One region of the Mucilaginibacter sp. 21P genome, then DNA from elsewhere that is predicted to be linked to it. Evidence: riboswitches for the same ligand, from Rfam matches in the RefSeq annotation. Region 1 holds a riboswitch; the other holds the start of a gene.
What was found. Region 1 has a riboswitch for cobalamin ahead of INP83_RS15075 (TonB-dependent siderophore receptor). Riboswitches for the same ligand answer to the same signal wherever they lie in the genome.
Positions count from the first base shown of each region.

Region 2: another riboswitch for cobalamin. It lies ahead of metE (5-methyltetrahydropteroyltriglutamate--homocysteine S-methyltransferase); the one in region 1 lies ahead of INP83_RS15075 (TonB-dependent siderophore receptor).

Region 1 covers NZ_CP063061.1:3,374,172-3,378,388, reverse strand. Annotated here, with positions in the region: gene INP83_RS15080 (DUF5074 domain-containing protein) at 1-147, opposite strand, end outside; gene INP83_RS15075 (TonB-dependent siderophore receptor) at 158-2,170, opposite strand; cobalamin riboswitch at 2,265-2,466, opposite strand; gene INP83_RS15070 (SRPBCC family protein) at 2,577-3,455, shown strand; gene rplT (50S ribosomal protein L20) at 3,517-3,861, opposite strand; gene rpmI (50S ribosomal protein L35) at 3,939-4,139, opposite strand.
Region 2 covers NZ_CP063061.1:3,251,862-3,256,078, forward strand. Annotated here, with positions in the region: gene INP83_RS14485 (SDR family oxidoreductase) at 1-74, shown strand, start outside; gene metE (5-methyltetrahydropteroyltriglutamate--homocysteine S-methyltransferase) at 147-2,453, opposite strand; cobalamin riboswitch at 2,604-2,796, opposite strand; gene INP83_RS14495 (Lrp/AsnC family transcriptional regulator) at 2,943-3,419, shown strand; gene INP83_RS14500 (DUF4395 domain-containing protein) at 3,421-3,858, shown strand; gene xrtY (exosortase Y) at 3,868-4,217, opposite strand, start outside.

The DNA.
Region 1 (4,217 bases):
AAAATTCCCTTCGTTCAATATATAAATGCCGTTTGCCGGTGCAACCGGATCTACAGGATCTGGCGTTATCCTATCCTTACGGCACGATGAGAACACCGAGGCGAGTGCTGCTATTGCGATTAAACCTTTAATTTGAAGTTTGTTCATGTTGATATATTTAAATTGTTATTTGCATGGTTAAACGATACGAGCGACCAGGCATGGGATAGCTCTGGATGATCGCGTAATATTTATCAAAGATGTTGTTTGCCTCTACAGAAAGCCGCAAAGGCAAATACTCAAAGCTCGTATTATAAAGTATTGAAGCGTCACCAACGGCATATCCAGGCACATCATGTTCCGGATCATTATCGCCGTTGTAATTCCTTTTAGATGAGATTATCTGATTGTAGTAAATACCCAGCTTTTTGAAATTTATGCCGGTATTTAATGCCAGCGTATGTTTGGGGGTATAAGCTATTTGCTGCAGATAAGTACTTAATGCAGGGTCGGTAACATCAAGCGCTTGCTGATAAGTATAATTTGCTGTTAATGATAAACTCCAGCTGCCAAAATTTCGTGTGGAAGTCTTTAAACCAAAATCCAGCCCTTTAACATCCACTCTGCCAATGTTGCTAAAAGAAAAAACAGCCGGGTTAGCACTGGGTATGCCGATGATCTTGTCGCGCACGTTGTTGTAATAAACGTCTGTACTAAGAAAAACGTAGCTAAGCAGCCCATTCAGATCTTTGTTGTAAGTAGCTCCCAGGTCGTACTGATTTACAAACTCCGGTTTGATAACGCGATCGACAAAGGCAAAATAGTAAAGCTCATCAAGCGTTGGTGCCCTAAAGATGTTTTTGTAAAAGGCCCGAAGCTTAAGCTCTTTAGAAGCAAAGGGTTGAACCCCTAATATAAGCGTTGGCGATAACACCGGCGATTGCTGGAGGGCCTTGCCTCTTTCAACCTTTTCGTTAATGTAAGTGTGCAGTAAATTACCGGCAAGTTCCCACCTGTTAAACTTTAACTTACTTGCCAACGCGTTTAGTAGCGTGAACCGAGATGGGTAGGCATACTTGTAGACATCAGCATCTACTTTGGTGTAAGAACCATCAACAGCGTAATATACAGCCCAATTGTTGGTTAGGTTGTAAGATAGTGCTGCCGACTGGTAAGCTTCGCGCTGTTTGTAATGCTGTAGAATATAACCCTGCGTATTAAAGTAAGGCGAATCGAGATAGCGGGCCTTTAATTGCGAAACCTTGCTGTTTAACAATAATTGCAAACTGTTCTTCCAGATGTGTTTGTAAGAAGCTTGCAGGAATATATCATCATTATCCAGCTTTTCTCCGGGCGACTCGGTGTAGAATACCACGGCACCAGGCAAGCCTCGTTTGGCGTTATAAAAATTAGCATGTACACTAAACAGGCTGCTATCATTTTTATTCCAGTACAATGCTGCGTCTGTTTGTAGTGATCTTACCTGGCTGTTATGCCTCGTTGAAAGGGTATCGCTGCCATCATTCGGCGTGTCAAATTTATAACGTCCGTTTGCGTTGATGTAGTTGTTGGTCACAACTGCTGTCCAACGCTTGCTTAATCTTTGTTGATAGAGAACATAAGGATTAAAAAGACCAAAACTGCCGCCCTTTACACCTGCTGTTATTTCATAAGCCTTCTCTTTACCTAATTGGGCAGGTACAGTTTGCAAACTCAGCACACTTGCTGCGGCAAACGCCCTTGCTGGTTGTAACAAGTTATCAGGCTGGCCGTTATAAAATGTTATAGAGCGTATATTGATCAGGCTGAGTTTGCTCAGATCTATTTGTCCGGTCTCGGCATCGTTGAGTTGCAGGCCGTCGTAAAACACTGCGGTGTGTCCTGCGCCTAATCCTCGTACTGATATTGTTTTTATCCCGCCTATCCCGCCGTAATCTTTTATGTTAACCCCGCTTAAAGTCCTAACGGCATCTGCTACGTTGAACGAACCTGATTTTATAAAATCCTGGCTGTTGATCTGCTGAACCGGCGTTATTGATGGTACTACAAGTGCCTTGTTTGCGTTAACAGAAACTTCATGAAGCGTACGGCTGGTATCTGTCTGCCCAAAAACTATTATTGCAGGCAGCGTAAATACTGGTACAAGTATAGCCTTTAAAAAAACACTCCGGTGAAATTTGCTGCCTTTCATAACTAACGATCATGGCAGCGTAGGATATAGATGAGAAAACCCAGCAATATAAATTACCGGAAAATCGCTTCCATGCTTCAATCCGCGAAAGCCATGAATAATATTACGCTAAGGCAGGTATTCTGACTTGCTCCCCTCCATCCTGCCTTCCCATTCGCCGGCTGGCAAACAGTGACAATAACTTGGACATTGGTTAACGGAGCTTACAGCTGCGGGACAGTTACGGATTTACACCGTATTCCCTTTTAATTTAATACCGCATTTGCAGCATTAACACCTAAAGCGTGGCAAATGTAGTGATTTGACATCTAAACCCAAATTCTTAAAATCAAGCTGGTTAAAATATTTGATAATAAAGCAAAATTTGGCATGGTTATGATGGTTATAAATCTATAACAGAAACATTATGACAACATTAACAGCACCAAATAGATGGAGAGAAACAACGGCCGATATCGAGCGTCGATCTGAAAGCATCAATCTCTCCCAGGCCGAGCGTACGTTATCTATAGCAGCAGGTGCCAAACTTGCCCTAAGCGGCCTTAAAGGAATATTCAAAAGTCCGTTTAGCAGTATTATAAAATTAGGTGCAGGCGGTTATTTACTTAACCGGGGTGTTACCGGCCATTGCGACCTATACTCTGCAATGGGCCGTAACTCACTTGAGCCGGTTAATATTAACATACGCTCATCTTATATGGTGAATAAGCCACGCCAGGAAGTATATGATTTTTGGCGCAAGCTGGATAACCTACCATTGTTTATGAAGCATTTGGAGAGCGTAGATATCATCAGCGAAACCAGATCACATTGGGTGCTTAAGCTGCCAATTGGTTCGGCACACGTAAGCTGGGATGCAGAAATTGTTAAGGATGAGCCGGGTTACAGCATCGGTTGGAGCTCCTTACCCGATTCCATGATAGATAATGCAGGGAAGGTTACCTTTCAGGACAGCCCGGATGGCGATGGTACACTGATAGATGTAGTAATATCTTACCGCCCACCAGCCGGTGGCTTTGGTGGCAGTATTGCCCACATTTTAAACCCGGTATTTAAAAACCTGGTTGATAATGATATCCGTAACTTTAAACAATACATGGATATAGATGGCGGCATAGCATCAGATCAAAGTTATCCTGAGCAAGGATATGATCAACCCGTAGCCATCATTATTGAAGAGACAATTACAGATGAGCCAGAATACACAAATTCTGACAAACATCAGTCTCATTTTGATGATCTGGATGGTAAGCCGGGCAACGGTGCGCCAAGCGTAGGATTGTAAACGCTATAAACAGAAAAGCCCCTGCCGTTTGGCAGGGGCTTTCTTATGCGTTGTGCTAAAATTACTTTACAGCGTCAACAATTGCTTTGAAAGCATCCGGATTGTTCATCGCTAAATCAGCTAATACCTTGCGGTTTAAACCAATTTCTTTAGCGGCTAACTTACCCATTAACTGAGAGTAAGAGATACCGTGCTGACGGGCACCGGCGTTGATACGTTGAATCCAAAGAGCTCTGAATTCGCGTTTTTTGGTTTTACGGTCGCGGTAAGCGTATTGTAAACCTTTTTCAACTGTGTTTTTAGCAACAGTGTAAACTTTACTGCGTGAACCCCAATAACCTTTGGCGAGGTTCATGATTCTTTTCCTGCGTCTTCTCGACGCTACTGCGTTAACTGAACGTGGCATTTTGTTTTCTTTTTGGTAGTGAGTGTTCCTGTGGTGGGGAAGCTTTTGACTCTAATACCTGGTTAAAAATTAATTAATTACTTGCCGATACAAAGCATGCGTTTTACGTTACCCATGTCAGCATCAGATACTAAACTTGTCTGACCAAGGGCACGCTTACGTTTTGTCGACATCTTGGTTAAGATGTGGCTTTTGTATGCGTTTTTTCTGGCAATTTTACCGGTTCCAGTAAGCTTAAAGCGCTTTTTAGCACTGGAATTGGTTTTCATTTTTGGCATAACTGTTATTTATTTGTTTTAGATGTTTACGCTATCTCAGCGTTTTATTTTCATCTGCACGTCTGCACTTTCGCGCTT
Region 2 (4,217 bases), 120 kb from region 1:
AATTAGCTGCAGCCGATGCAAGTTATGCAACTGGCCAGGTTTATGGCTCAGCAGGTGGCGGTGGCCAGCCATAATTAATTTTAGGTGTGTTTTCTGCTCAATAAAATAGCTGCGTACTTAATTGTGCGCAGCTATTTGCTTTTGATTTAAGCGGTGATCTCGGTACTTATTTTCAACCGTGCCTCGCGAGCAGCTGCAACCATATTTGCGATCGCGGCTTTGGTTTCGGGCCATTTGCGGGTTTTAAGTCCACAGTCTGGGTTTACCCAAAGGTTTTTCGGAGGCAAAAGTTCCGCAGCTTTGGTAAGCAACGCTACCATTTCTTCGGCAGTAGGCACGCGCGGCGAATGTATATCGTATATACCGGGGCCAATCTCATTCGGATAATCAAAACTGGCAAAGGCTTGCAGTAATTCCATTTGCGAGCGCGATGTTTCAATGGTGATCACATCTGCATCCATTTGGGCGATATGTTCGATAATGTTGTTAAACTCGCTGTAGCACATATGGGTGTGTATCTGCGTTTCATCCTTAACACCACTGGCTGTTATCTTAAAGGCTTTTACTGCCCAGTTAAGATAATGCCGATGCTTTGCTTTACGCAAGGGCAAACCTTCGCGTATGGCGGCCTCATCGATTTGTATAATGCCAATGCCTGCTTTCTCCAAAGCCAGAACTTCATCGTGGATAGCCAAAGCGATCTGGTAGGCGGTGGTCTCGCGTTCCTGATCATCCCTAACGAAAGACCATTGTAATATCGTGACAGGCCCTGTAAGCATTCCCTTCATTAATTTTTTAGTTTGCTGGGCTGCAAATGTTATCCATTTAACGGTCATATCTGCAGGGCGACTAACATCACCATAAATTACTGGCGGCTTAACGCAGCGGCTGCCATAGCTTTGTACCCAGCCATTTTTTGTAAACAGGAAACCATCCAACTGCTCACCAAAGTATTCTACCATGTCGTTACGCTCAAACTCGCCATGCACCAGCACATCTAATCCAACTTCTTCCTGCCAGCGTATCACGTCAATGGTTGCTTGTTTAAGTGCCTGTTCATACTCATCTTCGGTTATTTCGGCTTTCTTAAAACGGGCACGTAATTGCCTGATATCATCTGTTTGTGGGAATGAGCCGATTGTTGTTGTAGGTAGGGTAGGCAAAGCAAAACGTTGTCGTTGTATGTGCTGCCTGGTCACAAAGTCGCTCGCTCTGTCAATGTCTACGTTTGTTATAGCTGCAACGCGTTCTGCCACTTTAGGGTTGTTCACCCTGTTCGAGTTACGGCGGCTTTTTATGGCCTCAGTATTTGCCACTAAAAGTTCAGTATTACCTTTGGTTATCAGTTTCAATTCACGTACCTCGTCTAATTTTTGCTTTGCAAAGGCCATCCAGCTTTTGGCTTCTGGATCTAAGGCAGTTTCCAGCTCAAGATCAACCGGGCTGTGCAAAAGAGAGCAAGAAGGGGCTATGATCAACCTGTCGTCTCCTATCTTTTCAATGGCATTTTTTATGAAGCTTAATGAGCGTTCATAGTCGTTCTTCCAAACGTTGCGGCCATCTACTAACCCTAATGATAACTGAAGTCCGGCTGGGATAGCTTCAAGTACATCTTCCAGCTGTTCAGGAGCACGCACGAGGTCAATGTGGAGAGCAGCAATAGGCAGGTTCACGGCCAAATGAGTATTCTCCAGCAAGCCCTCAAAGTAAGTTGCCACCATTATTTTTACGTCGCTTACACGGTTAGCAATGTATCGGTAGGCGAAGTTTAAGGCATCTTTTTCTTTATCGGAAAGATCAAGCGATAATATCGGTTCGTCCAATTGTATCCAGGTAGCACCCTGTTGTTTAAGTCGGTTTATAATTTCCACGTAAACAGTTACAAGGTCCTTCATCAGATCTATACGATCGAAACCTTCCTGCTTTTCTTTACCAACAAATAAATAGCTTACAGGACCTAATAGTACAGGTTTGGCTTTGTTGCCAAGCAAGTGCCTGGCCTCGGCAAACTCTCCAAATATCTTTTCAGAGAAGATGCCGAACTTTTGCTTTGCCTTATATTCCGGTACAATGTAATGATAGTTTGTATCAAGCCATTTGGTCATTTCCATAGCGGTAATATCCAGGCCGTTTTGCTGATAACCACGTGCCATGGCGAAATACAGGTCTGTCTCCGTGTTTCCTTTGATCTGCGAGAGAACAGGGGCATATCGCTCGGGGATATTGCCGAGCAAAAGGCTCATATCTAAAACCTGGTCGTAATAGCTAAAGTCGTTGCAGGGTATCAGGTCTATTCCTGCCTGTAGTTGGGTATTCCAATTTTCTTCTCGGATGCTGCGCCCCAACTGGTGCAATTCCTTAAGGGTGATCTTGCCGGCCCAATAGTTTTCGCAGGCTTTTTTTAGTTGACGATGACTACCAATACGCGGATAGCCTAAATTTTGCGTAAGCATTTTCAATAAGTTAATGATGAAAAAATAAATGCTGCAGACAAAGCTTTATAACGCAAAACGGCAGGATAGGGCAGGCAAAACACTTATCGATAACGGGAGTTTACCGAGGTAATATTATGCGAAGACCTTTTTGCCTTATTCCGCGAAAGCATTTGTCTATCCGGTAGAGGCAGGTATCCTGGCTTGTAACATCTTTACCGCCCTTCCCAACAGCAATAGCAGTCAGTGAGCATCAATTGGTAAAAACTTTTTGGTTACTTACAGTTGCGCGACAGCCCGTGATTTACACACGGTTCCCTTTTAATCCCGGCGTTTGCCGGAAACCATTATCGGTTAATAAAGAACTATGAATTGATTAAACAAAACGGTGTAAAGCTAAATACAAGGTTTTAATTACTGAAAAATGTAATTAAATAAGTGTTAAAGAATAAAAATTTTAGATTTGTCAGTAAAATAATCTTTAAATAAATTATTTAGCTAACGTTAGCCGTGAAATATTCTTCAAATGAACCATTAGACGATATTGATATACAGTTGTTAAAACACCTTGGACAGGACTCCAACATAGCAACAAAAGACCTTGCGGCCAAAGTGAACCTTTCACCTTCGCCGGTTTTTGAGCGTTTAAAACGATTGGAAGCGTCTGGTTATATTAAAAAATATATTGCCGTGCTTGATGCCGAGAAGTTAAATTATGGCCTGATGATATTTTGCAACATCAAATTAAAGCAACACGACAAGGCTATAGGCAGCGATTTTGTGAAAGACGTTATGCAACTTAAGGAAGTAGTTGAGTGCTATAATATATCAGGCGATTATGATTTTCTACTTAAGGTTTATGCGCGAGACATGAAGCACTATCAGGATTTTGTTTTTAATAAATTAGGTTCTGTTAAAAGTATTGGCAGTACGCATAGTACATTTGTAATGTGCGAAAACAAAAATACGCACAACATAAATCTATAATATGCAAAAGTTAGAGTGCCCCATTGATGGGGTAAGGATAGATGAAACACGGGTTAGACTGATAGCTTTCTTTGTTGTTGCCTTTGCCATAGCAATCATTTTTACAGCAAACCCGGTAGTAGCGGGTGTATTATTTCTCGACTTTTTGCTCCGAAGCCTTAACTATGGCAAGTACAGTCCACTTAATATTTTGGCCGGGAGCATTGCGACTTCCCTTAAGCTCAAGAGCCGGTTTGTTGACCGCGGGCCAAAGCGTTTTGCAGCCTTGATGGGTACTGTAATATCAGGACTTTTGTTTGTGGGGTTGATGTTCGGCTTTAAGCCGCAGTCACAAATTATCGCCGGTTTGCTGGTGGTTTTTGCAAGTCTTGAGTCTTTTGCGGGGATTTGCGCCGGCTGCTACATTTACACATGGACCAAACAACTCAGGCCGAGGTAATACCTCCATTTAAATTGTAGTGGAAGTTAATACAATTGTATGCCTCCTTATCCAAAAGTATAATATTAAAAATATCACTATGTAAATGGTGATATTAAAGATCTCGTGGTGGTAGGTAAAGTACTGCTGTTGGTTTGGATAAACTTTGAGTAACAATGCTAATCCGCTTATTCTAAACACGTTCAAAACGTAAACCGTAAGCACTGTAAATATTAATAACTTACCCTTAGCTTTCCATTCTGCAGGGAATGCAACGCAGAAAGCAATCAGGAAACTCATTACGCCAAGCCCAAGGCAATCGTAATTTACCATCAGTATAGGGCCATCAATAATCATTAATTCTGTAGCGTTGTGATATG